Regions from separate parts of the Nocardia citri genome, predicted to be linked through region 2. Evidence: riboswitches for the same ligand, from Rfam matches in the RefSeq annotation. Region 2 holds a riboswitch; each other region holds the start of a gene.

Evidence for each region. A riboswitch is a leader RNA that binds a small molecule or an ion and turns the genes downstream of it on or off. The one in region 2 is predicted to bind S-adenosylmethionine.
Region 1: it holds a riboswitch for S-adenosylmethionine, as region 2 does, so the genes downstream of both, ACW2Q0_RS12345 (aminotransferase class V-fold PLP-dependent enzyme) here and ACW2Q0_RS21625 (amino acid ABC transporter permease) in region 2, are expected to answer to the same signal.
Region 3: it holds a riboswitch for S-adenosylmethionine, as region 2 does, so the genes downstream of both, ACW2Q0_RS11705 (rhodanese-like domain-containing protein) here and ACW2Q0_RS21625 (amino acid ABC transporter permease) in region 2, are expected to answer to the same signal.

Annotation. Positions count from the first base shown of each region.
Region 1 is NZ_JBSUQM010000006.1:255,172-263,092, forward strand. Features, by position in the region: gene ACW2Q0_RS12340 (flavin reductase family protein) at 1-232, shown strand, start outside; gene ACW2Q0_RS12345 (aminotransferase class V-fold PLP-dependent enzyme) at 414-1,736, opposite strand; SAM riboswitch class IV at 1,782-1,895, opposite strand; gene ACW2Q0_RS12350 (LysE family translocator) at 2,011-2,646, shown strand; gene ACW2Q0_RS12355 (DHA2 family efflux MFS transporter permease subunit) at 2,658-4,082, opposite strand; gene ACW2Q0_RS12360 (MarR family winged helix-turn-helix transcriptional regulator) at 4,163-4,585, shown strand; gene ACW2Q0_RS12365 (Pls/PosA family non-ribosomal peptide synthetase) at 4,704-7,921, shown strand, end outside.
Region 2 is NZ_JBSUQM010000017.1:28,834-36,754, forward strand. Features, by position in the region: gene ACW2Q0_RS21600 (ABC transporter permease) at 1-852, opposite strand, end outside; gene ACW2Q0_RS21605 (ABC transporter substrate-binding protein) at 855-2,474, opposite strand; gene ACW2Q0_RS21610 (LLM class flavin-dependent oxidoreductase) at 2,471-3,607, opposite strand; gene ACW2Q0_RS21615 (ABC transporter substrate-binding protein) at 3,612-4,586, opposite strand; gene ACW2Q0_RS21620 (amino acid ABC transporter ATP-binding protein) at 4,606-5,397, opposite strand; gene ACW2Q0_RS21625 (amino acid ABC transporter permease) at 5,394-6,419, opposite strand; SAM riboswitch class I at 6,430-6,523, opposite strand; gene ACW2Q0_RS21630 (hypothetical protein) at 6,853-7,551, shown strand; gene ACW2Q0_RS21635 (glycosyltransferase) at 7,622-7,921, opposite strand, start outside.
Region 3 is NZ_JBSUQM010000006.1:131,434-139,354, forward strand. Features, by position in the region: gene ACW2Q0_RS11685 (DUF3887 domain-containing protein) at 1-151, shown strand, start outside; gene ACW2Q0_RS11690 (amidohydrolase family protein) at 324-1,196, opposite strand; gene ACW2Q0_RS11695 (FAD-dependent oxidoreductase) at 1,320-2,672, opposite strand; gene ACW2Q0_RS11700 (Rv0361 family membrane protein) at 3,100-3,555, shown strand; SAM riboswitch class IV at 3,621-3,736, shown strand; gene ACW2Q0_RS11705 (rhodanese-like domain-containing protein) at 3,751-4,167, shown strand; gene ACW2Q0_RS11710 (O-succinylhomoserine sulfhydrylase) at 4,164-5,378, shown strand; gene ACW2Q0_RS11715 (TetR/AcrR family transcriptional regulator) at 5,459-6,046, opposite strand; gene ACW2Q0_RS11720 (hypothetical protein) at 6,132-6,452, shown strand; gene ACW2Q0_RS11725 (CaiB/BaiF CoA transferase family protein) at 6,538-7,635, shown strand; gene yczR (MocR-like transcription factor YczR) at 7,705-7,921, opposite strand, start outside.

The DNA of each region.
Region 1 (7,921 bases), on a different contig from region 2:
ACGCTTCAGCGACCGCTCCCTGTGGACCACGCTGGACACCGGCGAGCCTGTGCTGCACGGCACGCCCATCTGGATCCGCGCCACCATCCAACAGCGGATCCCCATCGGGGATCACACCTTCGTCGTCGGGCTGGTGACGCGGGTCCACGACAATACCGACGAACAACCCAGCGCCGCACCGCTGCTCTACTACCGCGGCCGCTACTACCGCCCGACCTCGCTCGAAGACTGAGCGCGGCCGGGCGGATTCGCTTGCGCGGCAAAGCTATAGATCGAGCGCAATCGGATCCGATCGGGCCGACCACACCGGGCGCGGCGCCGACCGTGCGGCCGGGTTTACGGTTTCGCCGGGTGACGATCAGTGCGCCCGACGCTGCACGGCGACTGCGCGGCGACTGCGCGGTCGGATCCGATCAGCCGATCGAGCAGGGCGCGGCGCCGTCGGTGGCGTCGGGGCGGGCGAACGGACGGGTCTCGGGCACCGGATTCCAGAGACCGTCGGTGCCAGCGTAATTCCACGACGCGCCCTCGGTGACCAGGGTGGCGATGGCCTCGACCAACCGGTCCACATCGGCGGAGCAGGTGCCGAGACCGATGCTGGCACGCAGCGCACCGTCCAGACCGAGGCGCGCGAGCAGCGGATGGGCGCAGAAGCGGCCGTCGCGAACGCCGATGCCGTGTTCGGCGGAGAGGTAGGCCGCGACATGGCCGGGGACGAATCCGTCCAGGGTGAAGGCGACGATACCGACGGTGTCGGGGCTATCGTTCCAAATGCGCAACAGGGTGACCCCCGGAATCGTGGACAGGCCGGTGCGCAGTCGATCGGCGAGCCGTCGCTCATGCACGGCAAGGGTTTTCGGATCGATCGCACACAGCGCGTCACATGCGGCGGCGAGCGCGGCCGCACCCAGGACATTCGGCGAACCGGCCTCATGGCGCTGCGGTGCGGGTGCCCAGTCCGCATCGGTGGTGGTGACCTCGCGAACGGCGCCGCCACCCGCCAGATACGGTTCGGCGGCATCGAGCCAATCCCGGCGTCCGACAAGCACTCCCGCGCCGAACGGCGCGTAGAGCTTGTGCCCGGAGAATGCGAGGTAGTCGATTCCGGTGTCGCGCAGGCTGATTCGACGATGCGGCGCCAGCTGCGCGGCATCGACCAGGATGCGGGCACCACACTGGTGCGCGATGGTGGCCAGCCGCTCCAGCGGCAGCACCTCGCCGGTCACATTCGACGCGCCCGTAATCGCGAGCAATGCGGCTGGCTTACTGCACAATTCGGCGATCAGCTGACGAATGGTCTCCTCGACGGTCGCCGCCGCCCGCACGACACGACGGCCGTGCCGGGTCCAGGGCAGGAAGTTCGCATGATGTTCGATATCGAGCACCACGGTGTCGCCGGGCACGCAGGCGGCGAGCAGATTCAGCGCATCGGTGGTATTGCGAGTGAACACCACGACCTGGTCGTCGGCGGCATCGAGGAAGCGGGTCACCGAACCACGCGCGGCCTCATAGCACTCGGTGGAGATCCGCGAGGCGTAACCGGCACCGCGGTGCACACTCGCGTAGTACGGCAGCAATTGCTGCACCCGGTCGGTGACCTGCGCCAATGCCGGTGCGCTTGCGGCGTAGTCGAAGTTCGCGTAGGTGGTCGTTCCGCCCTGTACGAGCGGCACCCGCAGATCGTCACCGGAGACCCGAGCGAGGGCGGCACAGCTTTGATCGATTGCAGCGGTCATCACAAATCCCGTCGGCTATGGGACCCGAAAACTGGTGCTCATCCGAGTCCGCGCTTGCCGCACCCGGTCGGGCTGCGGCCCGGTCGTCACCCGGAGCACCCCACCGCGGAGGAGGGTTGCCGACCAGCTAGCCGGGGCTTGACGCTGGTACTCATGACCTGAACCGAAAGATTGGCAGATGCCGCACCGTCCTGTCAACCGAACCTTTCCTGCATACACATGCAGTCGAATAAATAACCTTGCGGTACTGGGCGCCGTGCGGTCTGATCGACCGGTGACGCTTTCGCTACTGCTCAGCTTTGTCGGCCTGTGCATACTGCTGTCGATCACGCCCGGCCCGGATTCGTTTCTGGTGCTGCGATTCTCGATCGTGGATGCGCGACCGGGCATTGCCGCGGCGATCGGCTCGGCATTGGGCGGGATCGGATGGGCGGTAGTGGTCGCGGCGGGCGTCGCCGCCCTGCTGGAGCAGTCCGCGACGGCCTATCGGACGCTGAAGGTCATCGGCGGAATTTATTTGGTGTACTTGGGAATTCGGGCGTTGATCGAGCACCGCAAGCAACGCGGGACGCGCACCGCCACAGCGCCCGGACAGCCGGTTGCGCAGGCGCAAACTTCGGTTCGCTCGGCATTCGCCGCGGGCGTGGTGTCGTGCCTGTTCAACCCGAAGGTCGGGCTGTTCTATCTGGCGGTGCTGCCGCAATTCTGCACCGATATCACCTTCCTGAACACCCTCGCGCTCGGCGCCATCGAATGCTCCATTGCCGCCGTCGAGATGATCCTGCTCGCCTTGCTGGCGTCGCGGGCGGTCACGATGTTGCGCCGTCCCCGAGTTCGCGATCGGCTCGAGCAGATCAGCGCGGCCATTCTCGCCGCGCTCGGCATCGGCACGGCCGCCTCGGCCGCGTAATCCGTCATGCGTCAGAGCTTCGGCTGAATCTCCTTGCGCCACAGCCATAGTGCCGCGACCAACGAGATGATCGACGCGGCGGTGAGCCACCAGAACGCGTGCCGGAATCCGGCATCCACCGACAGCCCGGCACCAGCCGCGCGAGACAGCACCACCGCGAGCGATGCCGCGCCGATCGCCCCGCCGACCCGCTGCAGAATAATCACGAACGATGCAGCATCCGGCAACTGCTCGCGCCGCACCGAGGCGTAGGCCGCGGCCACCATCGGCACGCCCGTCAATCCATTAGCCAGGCCTCGAATCAACAGCAGCACCTGCACGACAACCGGATTCATCGAGGCACCGTCGAGCGCGAATGGCACGGTGACCACGACCGTCACCGCATTACCGACCACGGCGACCACGCCGCCGCCATACCGGTCGGTCAACCGGCCGCCGATGGGCAGCGCGATGATGCTACCGATCCCGAAGGATATGAGCAGCAGACCCGTCGCGATGATGCCGTCCCGATGCAGTACCTGAAAGTACAACGGCAGCAATAGCATTGCCCCATACATCGACGCACCCGCGAAGAAATTCGCCACATTGGCCGTCGCGAATACCGGATGCCGGAACAGTCCGACATCGAGCAGGCGCGCACCGCCCCCGCGCACCGATCGGGCCACGAACAGGCCGAGCGCCAGCACCCCGACCACCATCGACACCCACACTGTGGGCGCGGAAACGCTACCGCGACTGCCGAATTCGCCGAGTCCATAGACCAACGTCGATAGCCCGACCGCGATCAACGCGAATCCGGTGGCGTCGAATCGACCACCGTTACCTGTCGCCTCCGCCCGCGGTAACAGCCGATACGCCAGCACGAATGCCACCAGTCCGAACGGAATGTTGATCAGGAACAACCACTTCCAGTCCAGATTCGCCAGCATCACACCACCGATGGTCGGCCCGATCGCGGGCGCGGCGACCACGGCGATACCGGAGACACTCATCACCCGGCCCAGCCGCTGCGGACCCGCGACCTGACCGATCAGCGTCTGCCCGGCGGGCACCAACAGACCCGCCGCCAAGCCCTGGGCGATCCGAAACCCGATGAGCCAGCCGATATTCGGAGCCAGCGCACACAGTGCGGAGGTCACCGTGAACCCGGCGAGCGCGGTCAACCAGACCCGGTCCATGCCGAATTGCCGCCCGAGCCAACCGCACAACGGCAGCATGACGGCGAGTGCGAGCAGATAGCCGCTCGCGATCCACTGGGCACTGTCCAGTGCCGCACCGAGATCCGTCGCGATGGAGTTCAGCCCGATATTCACCAGCGAGGTGTCCAGCATGCTCATGGTCGCACCGAAGACCACCACACCGGCCACCCGCCACACCCGTGCGGGAATGGGTTCGAGTGCGGGTGCGGCGGCGAGAGCCGTTCGAGTATCCGACATGGATCCTCCGCTATTTGTCGACGTCGAGATTGCGGAGGTTATCAACAATCTTATTGATCAACAATAGATACAATCACCTGATGCCCGCTGACCACATTCACCCCCGCGGCCTGCTCCGCTTCCCGACCTATGCGCTCGGCAAGCTGCACAAGGCCGTACACGCCGAGCTGGGCATCTCGTTGCGCGAACAGTGGGTGCTGGTCTGCCTGGAGGAGTTCGACGACCTGTCCCAGCAGCAGGTCTCCACCGCGCTCGGCATCGACCGCAGCGAGGTTGTCCGGCTGATCGATGGCCTGGAAGAGGCCGGATTCGTCATCCGCACCCGCGATGCGACAGACCGGCGCAAGTACCGGCTCACCATCACCCCGTCCGGGCGCGCCGAGCGCCGCAAGACCGATGAACTCATCGAAAGGGCCACCGAGCGGGTGCTGCATCGACTCGATGAGCAGGAGCGGCGCACCCTGCACCGCCTGGCACTCAAAGCGCTCGGCGAACAGGTTTGACCGATACCGCAGGTACCGTAGACAGTTGGCCACACGTGGCATTCGCCCACTGGTAACCCGGCTGTGAGACAACAACGAGGAAGCGCAAGGCAGGTCTATGAGAGGTGGGCAGGACACGATGCTACAGCCGCAGGTCGACACCGCGGCGGGCACGGACCCGACGAACGGGCTCCACACCCCCGAACCCTTGCTGCGCGGCACCCTCGCGCCGCAGGTCAGAACCCTTGTCGACATCCTGAACAGCACCGCGGCGGCCCATCCGGAAGCCCCTGCTATCGACGACGGTGATGTGGTGCTCAGCTACACCGAATTGCTGGCCGAGATCGATGCCGGAGTCGTGCGCTTGACCGCGGAGGGTGTGCGCCCCGGTGACCGCGTCGGGGTGCGCATGCCGTCCGGCTCATATGAGCTTTACGTCACTATTCTGGCCATTCTGTATGCCGGTGCGGCCTATGTTCCGGTGGACGCCGACGACCCGGAGGAACGCGCCCGACTCGTCTTCGGTGAGGCCCGCGTCACCGCGATCGTGACGGCGGCGGGCGTCGAACCGACGGTGGCCGCCGCCGAACGGTCCGAACCGACCGCCGCGGATTCGACGGTCCGCCCGACCCCCGCCGACGACGCCTGGATCATCTTCACCTCCGGATCCACCGGCACCCCGAAAGGCGTCGCCGTCACCCACCGCAATGCCGCCGCCTTCGTCGATGCGGAGGCGCGCCTGTTCCTGCCGAACGCCCCGATCGGTCCGGGTGACCGGGTGCTCGCCGGACTTTCGGTCGCCTTCGACGCCTCATGCGAGGAAATGTGGCTGGCCTGGCGCAACGGCGCCTGCCTGGTGCCCGCACCGCGCGCCCTGGTCCGCACCGGTGCGGATCTCGGGCCCTGGCTGGTCCGGCGCGCAATCAGCATCGTCTCGACGGTTCCCACCCTGGCCGCGACCTGGCCCGTCGAGGCACTCGACCCGGTCCGGCTGCTGATCTTCGGCGGCGAGGCGGTGCCGCCCGAACTCGCCGAACGTCTTGCCGGAAAGCACTCGGCGCGGGCGAAGGGCGACGAAGAGGTAGTAGACCACGCGCAGTCCCACGAACACCCGGAATCGGATACCGATTCCGAACGCGAGGTCTGGAATACCTACGGCCCCACCGAAGCAACGGTCGTCGCCTGTGCGGCGCTGCTCGACGGCGGCTTCCCGGTCCGGATCGGGCTCCCCCTCGACGGCTGGGATCTGGCCGTCGTCGATGCCGCCGGAAATCCGGTCGGCGAGGGCGAATCCGGGGAACTCGTGATCGGCGGTGTCGGCCTGGCCCGCTACCTCGATCCGGCCAAGGACGCCGAAAAGTACGCTCCGCTGCCATCACTCGGCTGGGACCGCGCCTACCGCAGTGGCGATCTGGTCCGCAAGGACAGCGCGGGCCTGGTCTTCCTCGGCCGCGCCGACGATCAGATCAAACTCGGTGGCCGCCGCATCGAACTCGGCGAACTCGATAACGCCCTGCAGCACCTACCCGGCGTCACCGGAGCGGCGGCCGCGATCCGAACCACCAAGGCGGGCAATAAGATCCTCGTCGGTTACCTGACCGGCACCGCACCCGACTTCGACCTCAAGGCAGCTAGAGCCCAACTCGCCGAACAACTTCCGGCCGCGCTGGTCCCCCGACTCGCCATCGTCGCCGACCTGCCCACCCGCACCTCGGGCAAGGTCGACCGCGACGCCCTGCCGTGGCCACTGCCGAATACCGCCGAAACCGACACCGCGAACGGCGATCTCACCGAAACCGAGCAATGGGTTGCCGGGCTGTGGGATTCGATTCTCGGTGCGCAGGTCACCGGAGCGGATACCGACTTCTTCGATCTCGGCGGTGGCTCGCTCTCGGCCGCCCAGTTGGTTACCGCACTGCGCGAACGTTATCCACGCATCACCGTCGCCGATCTCTACGACCATCCACGCCTCGGCGCACTGGCCGAGCTGCTCGACGAGACCGCGCCGAGCGCCGAGGTCGAGGAACGCATCGTGGGCCCGACGCCGCTGCGCGCCCAATGCGCCCAAATGCTCGCCATCATCCCGCTCACTACGCTCACCGGATTGCAGTGGCTCACCTGGTTGGCGATTGTCGGCAATATCGCGGGCTGGTCCGGCTCACTGCCGTGGCTGCCGCATCTGTCCTGGTGGTGGACGCTGGCCGCGTTCCTGCTGTTCATCTCACCGCCCGGTCGCATGGTCACCTGCGCGACCGGCGCGCGAATTCTGCTGCGCGGCGTACGCCCCGGCAGTTATCCGCGCGGCGGGTCGGAGCACCTGCGACTGTGGGCGGCGGTCCGGCTCTCGGAGGCCAGCGGCGCCGAGAGCCTCTCCGGTGCACCGTGGATGGTGCCGTTCGCGCGGGCACTCGGCGCGAAGATCGGCCACGGCGTCGACCTGCACACCCTGCCGCCGGTCACCGGCATGCTCGAACTCGGCGACGGGTGCAGTGTGGAGCCCGAGGTCGACCTGTCCGGCTATTGGATCGATGGCGATGTCGTACACATCGGACCGATCACCATCGGTGCCGGCGCGGTGATCGGTGCGCGCTCGATCCTGTTGCCCGGCAGCAAAATAGGTAAGAATGCCGAGATCGCGGCCGGATCGTCGGTATCGGGGAAAGTAAAGGCCGAACAGGAGTGGGCCGGTTCGCCCGCCACGAAAGTCGGCAAAGCCCAGCATCGTTGGCCCGCGCACACCCCGGCACGAGCCGCGCACTGGGTCGCGATTTTCGGCGTGACCTCGATGGTGCTGGCGGCCATGCCCATTCTCGGTCTGGCCGCGGGCGGCGCATTCATCGCCTGGTTCATCCGCGACGCGCAAACCCTCGCGGGTGCGCTCGGCAAGGGCTTCGCCATCCTGCCCGTCGCAACGCTGCTCAGCCTCGCCTTGTACGCCGCGGCCACGGTCATCGCGGTCCGGCTGCTCAGCATCGGACTCATCGAGGGCCATCACCCCGTCCGCAGCAGGGTCGGCTGGCAGGCGTGGGCCACCGAACGGCTACTGGATTCGGCGCGCACCCTCCTGTTCCCGCTCTACGCCAGCCTGCTGACCCCGCTGTGGCTGCGCCTGCTCGGCGCGAAGGTCGGTAAGAGCGTCGAGGCATCGACGGTGCTCCTGCTGCCGAAATTCACCACGGTCGCCGACGGCGCGTTCCTCGCCGACGACACCATGATCGCCAGCTACGAACTCGGCGGCGGCTGGCTGCATATCGGCGATGCGAAGGTCGGCAAGCGCGCCTTCCTCGGCAATTCCGGTATGACCGCCCCCGGTCGACGGGTGCCGAAAAACGGGCTGGTCGCGGTGCTTTCGGCCGC
Region 2 (7,921 bases):
TAGCACGATGCCCTGCACTACCGGAATATCCTGGGCCAGTACGGACGTCTGGGTGAGACGACCCACGCCCTGACGGGCGAAAACGGTCTCCACTACCACGGATCCGACGAGCATATTGCCGACCAGCACACCGGCGATGGTGAAGGTCGCCATACTGGCCGGACGCAGTACATGTTTGCGCAGCACCCAGCCCCGTGAACCACCCTTCGCCAGTGCCACATCGACGAACGGTTGTCGCCAAGTCGTGGACAACCCTGCCGCGAGCACCTGCGCGAGGACCGCGCCGATCGGGATGGCGAGGGTGAGCGCGGGCAGCAGCGTGCCTGTGAATCCGTGTCCGCCGAAGGCCGGGGTGAGCCGCCAGTGGAACGAGAACAGTTGCAGCAGCAGCAGTCCGGTCCAGAAGGTCGGCACCGAAACCCCGAGAGAGGGCAGCGAGCTGAGGGTGTCGCGCAACCACGGGCGGCGGACATAGGTCGCCGCGAAGGCCAGACCCACCCCGCCGAGGACCGCGAAAAGCAGTGCCAGACCGGCCAATCCGAGGGTGTTGGGCAGTGCCGCACCCAGTGCGCTGGTCACCGGCTGGCCGGTGACGATGGAGTGGCCCAGGTCGCCGCTCAGCGCGTGGGTCAGCGCGGTCCAATATTGTTCCCAGAGCGGGCGGTCCAGTCCATATCGCGCCTGTAATTCGGCGATCGCGGCCTTGTCGATCGGGGTGCCCGCACCCGCGCCATCGGCCGCGATCGAGACCGGATCGGCGGGCAGTAGGTAGAGGACCACGAACGAAATGGTGAAGGCCGCCCACAGCACCCATATCGCCTGCAGGACCCGCACTATCACATATCGAGCCACGACTACCGCCCGCCGAGCCAGGTGTCGAAGAACTGCAGCCGGGCCGATGCCTCGAACTTCAGATCGTGCACGCGCTGTGCCGCACCGATGGCCTGCGATAGTTCGACCGTCGGAATCCACAGTCCCGCATCGAGTACCGCCTGTTGCGCGGTGCGGATCAATGCGGTGCGCGCGGCGGTATCCGAGGTGCTGAGCTGAGCGTCGAGGACTTCGTCCAGCGCCGGGATGCGGTCACGGGCATTGAGATTACGGCCGTCGACGCTGAAGGAAGTGCGCAGAATGTCACCGTCGGCGCGGGTAGTGTTGTAGTAGATGGTGTCGAAATCCTTGGCGTTCTGCCGAGCCGTGTACTCCGGGGTCGACACCAGATCCAGCTTCAGCTCGACACCCACCTGGCGCAGTTGCTGCTGCACCAGCTCCAGGATGGCTTGATTGCCCGCGAACACCTGACTGAACAGCACCGAAAAGGACAGGCGTTCACCATTTTTCGCGCGGACACCGTCCCCGCCCGGCGTCCAGCCCGCCTGGTCCAGGATGGTGCGTGCCTTGGCCGGGTCATAGCTCAGCCGGGCCGACAGATCCTGGTAGCCGGGCGTGGTGCTCGCCAATGTGCTGGTGGCGGGTTTGAACTGTGGGCCGAGAACGGTGTCCACCAGCTGTTTCCGGTCGATCGCCGGCAGCAGCGCCTGACGCACCGCAGTATCGCGCAGCGGCCCGCGAGTGACGTTGGTCTGGAAGCCGAATGGCACACCGGGATTGGCGGTGTTCAGCACCCGCCCGCTCGCGGCCTCGATCTGCGGTGCGTCCTGTGGCAGCGCATCGCTGACGGCGTCGAGTTGCCCGGAGATGAGACTGCCGGTGCGGACGCCGGATTCGGGGACGACCGTGAACTCGATCTTGTCCAGATACGCCTCGCCCTGATGGGCGAAGACCGCCGAACCCCAGGTATATCCCGCGCGTTTGGCCAGGGTCGCCGAGGCGTCCTGGCGCCAGGACGCATAGGTGAACGGACCGCTGCCGACATTGTCACCCAGGCAGCGCTGATCGGCGGGCTCGGCTGTGGTGGCATCGCCCTGAATGCCGAGCGCTGCGGTCGAGGATGCCTGCAGGAACTGGGCATTGGGCTTGCTGAATTCCACCCGTGCGGTCAGCTTGTCGACCGCGGTGGTGCCGGCATAGTTGGTGAGGTAACTAGCGCCGAGCGGTGACTTGGCCGCACCCAGTTTGATCACCGAATCGAAGGTGTTGCGCACCGAATCCGCGGTGAGTGGGGTGCCATCGCTGAAGGTGACGCCGTCGGCGAGGTGGAAGGTGAACACCTTCGCGTCGGCGGAGATCTCCCAGCTCTTGGCCAGCCACGGCTTGATCTCACCGGTCTTCGGATCCTGATCGGTCAGCGAATCCACGATCTGGCGGGTCACATACAGCGTCTGATTGGTGCCCGACTGCGCCGGATCCGAGCAGGTCGGCGCCTGCGAAAGGCCATAGCGCAGCGTGCCGCCCGGCTGCGGCGGACCCGCGTCGCCGCTATCGGTAGCCGAATCACTACCGCAGGCGGCCAGACTCGCGGCCGCGGTGACGGCAACGGCCGCGGCCACGATTCGGTGGCGAGGACGGATCACTGTGATACTCCAGATGTTTCGGTGCGGACGAGTTCGCCGCGGAAATCGATGTCGTAGTCGGTGGGACGAGCGGTGGTGCGACCGTTGGGGCCGGTGGCCAGTGGTCGGCTCGGAATGCGTCGGCGCAGCTCGGGTGCGACCTCGGCCTGGAAGAGTTCGAGGCTGCCGCGATATTGCGCTTCGGTGCGTCCGTCGCGTTCGGCGGACAGGTGGATCACCTCGTGCCCGAACGCCTCGTGCTGGCGCCCGACCTTGTCGATCACCTGCTCCGGGCTGCCGACCAGCGCCGAACTGCGCGCGACGAAATCGTCGAGCGTTTCGAAGACGATCGGCAGGCCGAGCTTGCGCGCCAATGCCAGTCGGGCCTCGAAGATCGGGCGGTATTCGTCGCGGGCCTGCTGTGAGGTGCGCGCCACATGAAATCCCGCGGTGCCCGCGCCGACCAGGGCCTCGGCCGGATCGTGCCCATAGTGCGCCCAGCGCTCCCGATAGTGGCGTACCAGTTCGGCATACGGCTCGATCGGATTGGTGACATTCGCCGAGAACAGCGGATCACCGTGGCGCGCGGCGAGTTCCACCGAATCGCGGCTGGTCGCGCTGCCGTGCCAGATGCGGATGCGCGGCTGCCAGGGCCGCGGCAGCGCCTTGGCTTCGACCAGTTCCGGCCGGAATCGGCCCGACCAGGTCACGGTGTCGCCGTCCCACAGCGCCCGGAACAGTTCGTAGCCTTCGCGATTACGATCCCACTGGTCCTCGGTGCTGACGTGGTACAGCTTCGCCTGGGCCGTGCCGTTGCCCTTGCCGATGATCAGTTCGAGACGGCCGCCGCAGAGATTGTCCAGCGTCGAATAGTCCTCGAACGCGCGCACCGGATCCAACAGACTCAGCGTGGTGACGGCGGTGAACAGACTGATCCGCGAGGTGAGCGCGGCGATATGGGACAGGATCACCGGTGGTGCGGCCGAGAGGAACGGATCCTCGTGCCGCTCACCGACGGCGAACCCGTCGTAGCCGAGTTCCTCGGCGACGCGGGCCTGGCCGATGACATCGAGCAATCGCGCCCTGGTCTCGGGCAGCCGACCGGTATTCGGATCCGGCACTCGGCTGACGAGGGTGAACAGCAGAAACTTCATGCGATCACGACTTCTTCGGTAGGCCGGGCGGATTGATCCGCGAACTCGGCACGGTCTCGGTCTTCAATCCCCACCGATCGATGACCTGCTGGTAGGTGCCGGTCTGGATGGCGTTGTTGATGGCCTTGTTGATGGGGCCGATCAGCCCGTTGTCCTTCTTGGTGAGCACACCGATCTCGCCCTGCAATGCGTCACCGGCGCCGGAGAAGGTCGCGACGATCTTGGTCTGATTCGCGGTGGTGCTGTGGTAGATCGCGGACGGATTCGGGCCGATGTAGCCGTCCAGACGCTGCGAGGCCAGCGCCAGGTAATAGTCGGTGACCTGCTGGAAGTAGGCGATATCGATCGGAGGCAGACCCTCGGCGATATTCTGCTCGTTCCACTTCACCAGCAGCTGCTCCTGATTGGTGCCGCTGCCGACGCCGATCCGCTTGCCCGCCAGACTCTTACGATCCTTGTACTCGAGCGTGCTCTGCTTCGGGATCTCCAGCGCGACGGTGTCGTTGCGGTAGGTGGCGAAGTCGTATTTCTCTTTGCGCTCCTCGGTCACGGTGACGTTGGAGATGAACACATCGGCCTCGCCGGAGTCGATCCGCACGAAGTTCTGCGACCAATCGGCCACCTGTGCGACGAGTTTCAACCCGAGGATATCGGCGACGAGCGAGGCGAAATCGACCTCGGACCCGACGATCGTCTTATCGTCGGTGGCGTAGAACCGCAGTGGCGGTGCGGCACCGCCCGACCCGGTGACCACCAGCGTGCCGCGGTCGCGAACGGCCTGCGGCAGTTCGGCGGCGATGGCATCGACCTTGGGCGCGTGGATCCGGCCGGACTGGCCGGGGGAGAGATCGAAGGTGATCGCACCGGCGGGCTGTGCGGAGTTTTCCGCGTCCGGATCAGTGCCGCAGCCGGTGGTCAGCAAGGCGACCGTGGCAGCCAGGCCGACCAGGGCAGAGAGCTTCATCGAATACCTGTTCATCGGGGAGCGCGCACCGCGCTCAACGGACTCGGGACAGAAATGCGCGGGTGCGCGGGTGTTGTGGGTTGTCGAGGACGGCGGCGGGCGGACCCTGTTCGACGACCACGCCGCCGTCGAGGAATACGACGGTGTCGGCGACCTCGCGGGCGAAACCGATTTCGTGGGTGACGATCACCAGTGCGGTGCCGCCGTCGGCGAGATCGCGGATCACATCGAGGACTTCGCCCACCAGCTCCGGATCCAGGGCCGAGGTCGGTTCGTCGAAGAGGATCACCGGGGGTCGCAGCGCCAACGCGCGCGCGATGGCCACGCGCTGCTGTTGTCCGCCGGACAGCCGCCGCGGATAGGCGTCGGTCAGTTCGCCGATACCGACCCGCGCGAGCAATTCCCGTGCCTCGGCCTCGATGTCCGCACGCGGGCGACGTTGCGCGGAAATCGGTGCGAGCGTGACATTGTCGAGCACCGTCAGATGCGGGAAGAGATTGAATTGTTGGAAGACGAAGCCGATATGCGAGCGCTGCATGCGCACCTCGCGGTCCGACAGCGCATGCAACTTATTGCGGCGCAGCCGATATCCGATCAGTTCACCGTCGATATGCACGGTCCCCGCATCCAGCGATTCCAGATGGTTGACCACCCGCAGCAGCGTCGACTTGCCGGAGCCGGACGGTCCGATCACGGTGACCACCTCACCGGCGCGCACGGTCAGGTCGATGCCGCGCAGTACCTGGGTGCTGCCGTAGGACTTTCGCACCCCGCGCACCTCGACCGCGGCGGCCCGATCCACCTCGACGGTGACCGGCGCGCTCACCGGGTCGCTCCGCGCGGCGCGGCGGAACCGATTTCGGCGATGTCGCGCAGCCTGCGCCACACCTGCTGCACCGGTGTCGGTGGCGGCGTGCGCTGCGCGCCCTTGGCGTAGTGACGTTCGATATAGAACTGCACCACCGACAGAATCGTGGTCAGCACGATGTACCAGACGGTGGCGACCATGAGCAGCGGGACCACTCGGCCATTGCGGCCGTAGATCACCTGGACCTGGTAGAAGAGTTCCGCGATCGCCATGACCGACACGATCGAGGTGCCCTTGAACAGGCTGATCACCTCATTGGTCGCATTCGGCAGGATCGAGCGCATGGCCTGCGGGACGATGACCGTGCGGAACTGGCGCACCCGTGGAATACCCAGTGCCGCCGCTGCTTCCAGCTGCCCGGGATCGACCGAGATATATCCGGCCCGGATGATCTCGGCCGCATAAGCCGCCTGATGCAATGCGAGTCCGATGACCGCCGCGGTGAATCCGCTGATCACCCCGTTCACCTCGAAGGTGAGAAAGGAAGGGCCGAACGGGATGCCGAGCGAAAGCGTGTGGTACAGGTAGGCGATATTGAACCAGAACAGCAGCTGCACGATCAGCGGAATCGAGCGGAAAGCCCAGATATAGACCCACGAGATCACCCGCAGCACCGGATTATTCGACAATCGGGCGATTGCCAGCGCCGTACCGATCAGGAATCCCAGTGCCGTACCCCACAGGGTCAGCTCCACGGTGACCTTCAGCGCCGACAGCACCGATTTCGCGGTGAAGTACTTGGCGAATGCCGGCCAATCCCATCCCGGATTGGTGGCCAGTCCGTGGATGAATTGCGCGAGCACCACGAGTGCGACGGCGCTGACCACCCAGCGCCACGGGTGCCAGGACCTCGCGATGGCCGGTGCTTCTGCGGTGTTTATCGTCGCGGGGGGTGCACCCGGTGCCGTGGCATCGGGCGGGTGGGCACCCGGTGTCGGAACATCCGATACCGGGGCATCGGTTGCGACGGACGCGCTCATGATTTCGTTTCCTCCATCGTTCCCGGCGGAAGCACCCGCACCCGATGACCGGGGGGTTGCTGCGACGTCGACGAGCCAGGTCTCTCGGTCGCTCTGGATGGTGTCCGACGCCGAGCGGGGTCGGTCAACGGGTCTAGCCGAAATATCATGCGAAGCAGGCGAAGTCCGGCACAAGGATACGAATCAGCGTGAGCGCAGACCTTGTCCGGATGGGCGTGAACAGGCACTATTGGCCCGGTCATGCAGTGCATAGCGGCATTTCGGGCCCGGTTTCCCCGGTGCTTTTCGTCCGGATTGCCCGCCGGTGCGATGCTGCGGCGATCGGCCGGGGCGTGTGGCGCGAACGTGTCCACGGCCGAAATAGACGCTGTTGCGAAGGTTTGCCGGAGTAGTCTCGGACCACGATTCGTGCCCGACGATGAGGAGGTTCGTCGTGACCCTGCTGCGCCGTCTGACCACGCTCACCGCCATCGCGACCGGTACGGCCGCGCTGACACTGGCCGCCCCGAGCGTCGCCGCCGCGGCTCCACTGCCCGCACCCGCCGCGAGTGCCCCGACCGCTCAGGCCGGGCCCGGTGATCTGTTCGCCGCTTACCGCGCCGTTGTCGAGGCGCTGCGCACCATCGGTGTCGAGCCGTTCCTGTATCCGGCGGTCGCGCCGTTCTGCTCCGATACCGGCGCATTCGGTCTTGTCCCGGCGATGGCTGGTGCCGTACCCGGACCGTGGCCCACAACCACCGTGGCCGTTCCCGGACTCGACCCGACCGCCGTCAAGGCGGGCCAAGTCATGTTCACCTTCGTGCCCTACGGCCTCGGCCCGGACGGCTCGAACGCTACGAGTATGAACCTCGCCTGGGTCAACTTGGCCAACGGCCGCAGCGGCATCACCGCCATGGGACCGATCTCCGATGTCGTGCGCACGATGGTGCCCGCCGAAATCCCGACCGCGATAAGACCACTCGCCGAACGCGCCATCCAGGACCTCTTCGCCGCCTTCCCGGTCGGCGGGGTACGCGCGGTTCCGGTGGACACCGGATCGGGCACGGTACTCGCCGCGGTCTTCGGGACCGTGGACAACGGCGGCAAGTCCTGCTTCTTCCTCCCCACGGTAGGACTCACCTCGGTGCGCTGAGGCTCGAGATCAGGTGGCACCGGCGGCGGGGTCTTCGGGCGAGGCCGCCATGGATTCCACCTGATCTTGATCAGCGGTTGAGGGCTAGGGGGCGGGATTTCCAGGTCAAGGTGTTGGTGCGGTGGGCACGGCGGGAGCGGGTCCAGAGGCGAAGGTAGGCGGCGATGGCGAGGGGGTGTGTCAGGGCTGCGAGGGGATCGGTGCGGGTTGCGGTGCCGCGTTCCAGGGAGCGAGCGAGCAGGCGGCTGGTGACCGCGGCGCAGTAGCCGATGAGACCGGCGGCGCGTAGGGAGCCTCGACCACCGATCGCGGCCAGTGGAGGCACCCAGTAGGCCAGCGCCGCGACAGCTCCCACTGCCACGCCGCCGAT
Region 3 (7,921 bases), on a different contig from region 2:
TTCGGGCGAGCCGTTCGTCCGGCGTATCGCGGACCACACGGTGGTGGACGTTCCGCTCGAATACGAGGCAGGCACTATGAAGGGCCGCATCGCATTCAACGCGGACGGCACGATCGCCGGGCTGTTCATCCTGAATCCCGAGGTCCCATAACGCCTGGCAGCCGCCTCCCAGTTGCCCGGCGCGCGTGAGGGCATGACGGCATTCCTATCCAAACGATCTCCGCTCTGGCCCGACTAGCCCTGCGTCGAAGTCGCTGGCGGCTGCTGCCCGGCGGCGCCGCAGCGGGACTTCGATACCGGGCCCAGCCGAATCGGCCAGACACTTACCCGATGATCCGGAACGGGATCGTATCGGCCGGTTCGACTTTCGGTAGCTCATCGCGGCGCAGTGGGAGGGTCGGCGGCTCGATGCGATGGATCGGGAGGGTGGGCGTCAGATCGGTCGCAGCCGCTCGGTCGCGGGCGGGCAGCCGATAGAACGCCCGCGCGTTGTCCTCCAGCACCATGAACATATCGGTGCCGACCACATCGCAGATCAGATCGACGTCGGCATCCTCGAACGGTCGCCCGGCGCGGGTGCCGGGCAGATCGGTACCGAACATCAGCGCCTCGGGACTGACCGCGTGGATCCGGCGCAGCGTATCGGCCACCCTCATCTGCACCCGTCCGAAACCGGCCGCCTTCACCCGTGCCCCGCGATCCACCAGGTCCAACAGATAGGGCAGACCTTCCTGCGACATGCCGAGGTGGTCGATGGACAGCGCCGGCAGTTTCGAGATCACCGGCTCCATCGAGGTGAGCATGGTGCCGTCGATGTACACCTCGACATGCCAGCCGACGAGGTCGTACGCCCGCAGCGCCTGCAGCGTCATCGCGGTGATATCCGCGGCGGCACGCTTGACGTTGAACCGCAGCCCCCGCACACCGATCCGGTCGAGTTCGATGATCTCGTCATCGGTGGCATCCGGGTCCAAGGCGGTGACGCCGACCCAGCCCTCGCCGAGCTCGGCCAGCGCCGCCTTCAGGTAGGTCTGATCGGTGCCTTGGAAGGATCCGCTGACCACGGCGCCGCCGCCGATATCGAAGCGCGACATACGCTTTCGATAATCGGCGATGGTGAACGGGTCGGGCAGGTAGCCCTCGTTCTCGGCCAGCGGGAACCGCGGGTCGAAGATGTGGAGATGGGCATCGAACACTTGTACAGAATGCCTCAGTGCCGGAAATTACGCTGCCACCGACCCGACAGATTTTGCGCTGCCGCGGCCGAGTCGGATTGTCGAGTGCCACAGGAAGCGACGAGCACCCCCGTGGCATTCGCACTAGACCTTATGCGGCTCGCTGGCGCGCAGCATGTCCTCACGCTCGACGACCTTGACCCGCTCGCGGCCCTCCGGCTCGCCGAGGGCGCGCTCGTGTGCGTCGAGGCGGTACCAGCCCTGCCAGGTGGTGAACGGGATGCCCTTACCCTCCAGGAAGTCGGTGACCGCGTCCAGTTCCGGCTCGGCGGCCGGGGTGAAGTTCACGCTGTCATCGAGCAGGCAGGCCACGGTCTCGTTGGCATCGCCCTTGGTGTGGCCGATGAGGCCGACCGGACCGCGCTTGATCCAGCCGGTGACGTACGTGGCGGGCAGGTAGCGGTCGCTACCGTCGGCATCCTCGTCGGCGAGAACGCGTCCGGCCTCGTTCGGGATGACACCGGCTTGATCGTCGAACGGCAGGTTGGTGAGGTTCTGCGAGAGGTAACCCACGGCGCGGTAGACGGCCTGGACATCCCAGTCCTTGAACACGCCGGTGCCCTTGACGTTGCCGGTGCCGTCGAGCTGGGTGCGCTCGGTGCGCAGGCCGACGACCTTGCCGTCCTCCCCGAGGATCTCGGCGGGCGATTCGAAGAAGTGCAGGAACAGCTTGTGCGGGCGGTTGCCGACATCGCGGATGGCCCACTGCTCCAGGGTGTTGGCGATCATGTCGACCTGCTTGGAGTGCCGGCGCGCGGCCTCGGAGCCCTCGTCGTAGTCGATGTCCTCGGGATCGACGATGACCTCGATGGTCGGGGAATGGTCGAGTTCGCGCAGCTCGAGCGGGGTGAACTTGGCCTGCGCCGGGCCGCGGCGGCCGAAGACGTGCACCTCGATCGCCTTATTGGCCTGCAGACCGTTGTAGACGTTCGGCGGGATCTCGGTCGGCAGCAGCTCGTCACCGGTCTTGGCCAGCACGCGCGCCACATCGAGGGCGACATTGCCGACACCGAGGACCGCGACCTTCTCGGCCTCCAGCGGCCAGGTGCGCGGCACGTCCGGGTGGCCGTCGTACCAGGAGACGAAGTCCGCGGCGCCGTAGCTGCCGTCCAGGTCGATACCGGGAATCGGCAGTGCCCGGTCGGCATTGGCGCCGGTCGAGAAGATCACCGCGTCATAGAACGTGCGCAGATCGTCGAGGGTGATGTCGGTGCCGTAGTCGATATTGCCGAGCAGGCGGACCTGCGGCTTGTCCAGCACCTTGTGCAGGGCGGTGATGATGCCCTTGATGCGCGGATGGTCCGGCGCGACGCCGTAGCGGATCAGCCCGAACGGCGCGGGCATGCGCTCGTACAGGTCGATGCTCACCTCGGCATCGGACTTCATCAACGCGTCGGCGGCGTAGATGCCTGCCGGTCCCGCGCCCACGATCGCGATACGAAGCGGGCGAGCCCCCGCGGTGTGCGCGTCAGGCCCGGAGGAGGCAGCTTGCGTAACCACGGAGGGCCCGTGCTCACCGCTGGTCGACTCAGCACTGTGTTCGGTCATCTTTTACGCGCACCCTTATGGTCGAAACTATTGACGGCGTCAGTCTGAGCTTAGGCTAACTTGACGCACCCTCTCGGTCGCATCTGCCGATGCGAACAGGCGGCCACCTCGGCTATGACAGCAGGCCGCAGTCCCGCGATTCTATCGGTGGCGTACCGCGCACCCCGCGGCGGTGCGTACACCGGGTGTTTGCTGCCCCGGCCCACCAATCGTTACTACCCACTCTGCGGACATCTATCGAATCCGCGCGGCACGGGTACCGGGTCGACCGGGGGCCGGATGCCGGATACCGCCGCCCAGCAGGGATGATCGACTCATGACAGAGCAGCAGGGCGCCGATGCAGAACCCGTAATCGAGGTCGATCAGACCGACCGTCGGTCCATGGCGCCGTTCATCGCGGCGGCCGTTTTCGCCGCTGTCGTGCTCATCGCGATCGTGCTCGGTGCGATGCTCTCGCCCGCTGAGAAAAATGTCACAGAATCGGACAAGATCACCGCCGCGGTGCAGCGCTACGCCGAGGCCCGCGCCGCCACCGACGACACGCCGCCACCCGGCGTGGCCTGTCCGGGATTCGACGAGAGCCGGACACCACTCGCCGATCAGTTCGGCGGGGCCGCGGCCGGAAAGTCGATCAAGGTCAGCGAGATTGAGAATGCGATGGTCGACGGCGATAGGGCCAAGGCGACGGTGACCATCGAGGTCGACGGCCGGAAAACACCGGCGACCTGGAATCTGACCCGTTCCGGAGACCGCTGGGTCGTCTGCCGTTGATTGCTTACGCGCGGCGCGAACCGAGGTTTGACACGAAGGCCCCTGCCCAGGCAATCTCGTTTTCAGGTCATGAGTACCAGCGCCAAGCCCCGGCTGGCTGGTCGGCAACCCTCCTCCGCGGCGGGGTGCTCCGGGTGACGACCGGGCCGCGCACCGAACCCAGGTGCGGCAAGCGTGGATTCACAGGAGGATCGCATGACATATGCCGGTGACATCACCCCACAGCAGGCGTGGGAGTTGTTGCGGGACAATCCCGAAGCCGTCTTGGTCGACGTGCGCACCGAGGCGGAATGGCGTTTCGTCGGCGTGCCGGATACGAGTTCGATCGAGCGGCCGACGGCGTTGATCGAATGGGTGGACAGCGACGGCGCCCGCAACGCCGAGTTCGTGGAGCAGCTGACCAAGGCGCTGGAGGGTCGCGATCCGGCGGCGCCCGTCGTCTTCCTCTGTCGCTCCGGACAGCGTTCTATCGGCGCGGCGGTGGCCGCCACCGGGGCCGGCATCACCCCGTCGTTCAATGTGCTGGAGGGCTTCGAGGGCCCGATCGACGAGTTCGGACATCGTGGCGGCGCCGGGTGGCGCGCCATCGGCCTGCCGTGGCGGCAGTCATGATCACCGGGGGTGCGTTCGACAAGCCACTGCCCGAAGGCGTCGGCCCCGCGACGCTCGGCGTGCGGGGCGGGCTGCGCCGCTCGGGATTCGAGGAAACCGCCGAGGCGCTGTATCTGTCCTCCGGTTTCGTCTACGAGAGCGCCGAGGCGGCCGAGGCCGCGTTCACCGGCGATATCGAGCATTTCGTCTACTCCCGGTACGGCAATCCGACGGTGGCCATGTTCGAGGAGCGGCTGCGCCTGATCGACGGCGCCGAAGCATGTTTCGCGACCGCGAGCGGTATGTCGGCCGTATTCACCGCGCTCGGTGCGCTTGTGGGCGCCGGCGACCGGCTCGTGGCCGCACGCAGCCTGTTCGGTTCGTGCTTCGTGGTGTGCAACGAGATCCTGCCGCGCTGGGGTGTGGAAACGGTTTTCGTCGACGGTGATGATCTGGATCAGTGGGAGCAGGCACTTTCGGTGCCGACCCAGGCCGTCTTCTTCGAAACTCCGGCCAATCCGATGCAGACGCTGGTCGACGTGCGCCGGGTGAGCGAACTCGCGCATGCCGCGGGTGCGAAAGTGGTGCTGGACAACGTCTTTGCCACACCACTGCTGCAGCGTGGTTTCGATCTCGGTGCGGATGTGCTGGTTTATTCGGGAACCAAGCACATCGATGGTCAGGGCCGGGTGCTCGGTGGTGCGATCCTCGGCGCCCACGACTACATCGACGGTCCGGTGAAAACCCTGATGCGCCATACCGGTCCGGCGCTGAGCCCGTTCAACGCGTGGACCCTGCTCAAGGGTTTGGAGACCATGCCGCTGCGCGTGCGTCATTCGACCGAATCCGCCCTGCGCATCGCGCGCTTCCTCGAGGGCAACAAGTCCGTCTCCTGGGTGCGCTACCCGTACCTGGAGTCACATCCGCAGCACGCGCTGGCGACCAGCCAGATGAGCGGCGGCGGCACCGTGGTCACCTTTGAACTGAACGCGCCCGCGAGCGAGGCCAAGAAGCGTGCCTTCGAGGTGCTCAACCGGCTGCGCATCGTCGACATCTCCAATAACCTCGGCGACTCCAAGACCCTCATCACCCATCCGGCCACCACGACCCACCGCGCGATGGGTCCCGAAGGCCGCGCGACCATCGGCCTGTCCGATGGCGTTGTCCGTATCTCGGTGGGACTCGAGGATGTCGAGGATCTGTTGAGCGATCTGGACCACGCGCTGAGCTAGAGCTCATGTCACCGACGTCGCCGGACCGAGTTCGGCACGGCGGCGTCGATGGCCATGACGAGTTCGCGATGGGTGAGCGACTACGCCGACGGCTCCGGGGTTGTTGTCGTTGGGCCGCAGGCGATGTCGTGGAAGGCTGCGCGGAGCAGGGCGGTGATTCGCTCGGGTGGGGCGTCGCGCAGTCCGTCGAGCTGGAGTAGGTGCCGACCGATGACGGTGCCGATGGTGATCGCGCCGATCAGTCCGGCCCGCAAATCCGCATCGTCGTCGGCCAGGTGCTGGGCGGCTTGCCGCTGCCGGGACTCCATGGCGAGTTGGACTTCGGCGGCCGCGTCGGGGTGGGTGAACATGGAGCGGATCGCGGCGAGTGCGTCGGTGGGTTGCTGGGCGAGTTTGGTTTCCAGTGCCGCGAGCAATTGGTCGGCCGCCTGTTCGGGCGTGCCGGTCACCAGATCGTCCTGTTCGAAACCGGAAGCCTCGGCGAACAGGTTGTCCTTCGACCCGAAATAGCGCATCACCAGGCCCGGATCGGTCTGTGCCTCGGCGGCGATCGCGCGAATGGTGGCCCGGTCGTAGCCGACCTCGGCGAACAAGCGCCGGGCCGCGTCGAGGATCCGGGATTGTGTGCTCTGCCGTTGCTCGGCGCGGCTGCTAGGGCGAGAATTCATCAGCTCAGTCTACGGGCGTTGACCGAAGCGAATCGCCATGCTAGTTTTCGGTCCACAGACGTTGACTGAAAGTAGGTAACCCCTCATGTGGCACACGATTCTTCTGTCGGCACTGGCCGGACTGTTCGGCACGAATGCGGTCCCCCATTTCGTCAAAGGCATGGTCGGCGAACAATTTCCGAATGTGTGGGGTAACGATCCGCTACGCAATGCCGTGGCGGGCACCTTTGGACTCGCACTCGCGGTCCTTATCGGATACTGGGCAGACTTGTCGGCGCATGTCTACGCGAGCATCGGCAGCGCCCTCGTCGGCGCATTGCTGATGGCGGTGTTCCATGGGCTCGGCGGGGCTTATCGACTCAACTCCGCGCTGGGGCTCGCGAACCCGGTTCGCGCTGCCTACTGATGCGGCTCGACGTTATTGTCATACTGTCAATACAACCTCGGGTCGCTCCCGGGTAGCGCTGGACAACGACGAACCGAGGTAGGGCGTGAGCACACCATCCACCACCGACCTGGGCCCGCTCGCGGGCATCAAGGTCATCGAGCTGGCCGGTATCGGCCCCGGTCCGCATGCGGCACTGCTGCTGGCCGACCTCGGCGCCGATGTGGTGCGGATACAGCGGCCCAATGTGCTGCCCGGTTCCATGGAGCGGCCGCACTGGCGTGGGCGCACCATCGTCGAGGCCGATCTGAAGGACCCGGCGGATATCGAGAAGGTGCTCGCACTCACCGAGAAGGCCGATGTGCTGATCGAGGGCTTCCGGCCCGGCGTCACCGAGCGCCTGGGTCTCGGCCCGGATACCGTGCTCGCGCGCAATCCGCGGTTGGTCTACGGCCGGATGACCGGCTGGGGTCAGGAGGGCCCGCTGGCCGATCGCGCCGGCCACGACATCAACTACATCTCGCTGACCGGTGTGCTGCACGCCATCGGCCGCAAGGGTGAACGTCCGGTGCCCCCGCTCAATATGGTCGGCGACTTCGGCGGCGGCTCGATGTTCCTGGTGTTCGGCATTCTCGCGGCACTGATCGAGCGGCAGCGCTCCGGTAAGGGTCAGGTCATCGATGCGGCGATGATCGATGGGGCGCTTGCGCTTTCGCACATGATCTGGGGTATGCGCGGCGTGGGCATGTGGTCGGATGAGCGCGGCACCAACCTGCTCGATACCGGTATGGCGTTCTACGACACGTACGAGACCTCGGACGGCAAGTACATGGCGGTCGGCGCGATCGAGCCGCAGTTCTACGCGCAACTGTTGCACGGCTTGGAGATCGACCCCCGGGGCCTGCCCGCGCAGAGCGATCCGAATGGTCAGGATCAGCTGAAGAAACTGTTCTCGGAGAAGTTCAAGACCAAGACCCGCGACGAATGGGCCGCGATCTTCGAGGGCACCGATGCGTGCACGACACCGGTGCTGACTTTCACCGAGGCAGAACAGAATCCGCACATTGCCGCCCGCACCGGGCTGATCGAGATCGATGGTGTCGTCCAGCATGCGCCGACGCCGCGCTTCTCCCGCACCCCCGCTGGTGCGCCCACCCCGCCGCCGAACACGGCGACGCCGATCGAATCCATCTGGGCGGATTGACAATAAGCCGTCGACGCTAGCGGGAACCGACGGTCCCGAACGAGATCCATACCTCGATCTTGCACCCGGTCAGTAGCAGGTGAGCGGTTGCAGGGGGTCGGCGGCGCGGGGCGTGAGGGCTTCGTAGGCGGCGGCGATGGACTTCACCGCCAGGCGGAGCTCGGGTTCGGGGTGGGTGAAGGGCAGGCGGATGAAGCGTTCGAAGGCACCCTGGACACCGAATCTCGGTCCGGCGGCGAGCAATACGCCGTGGTTGGGGGCGGTGGCGGCCAGGGCCGTCGACACC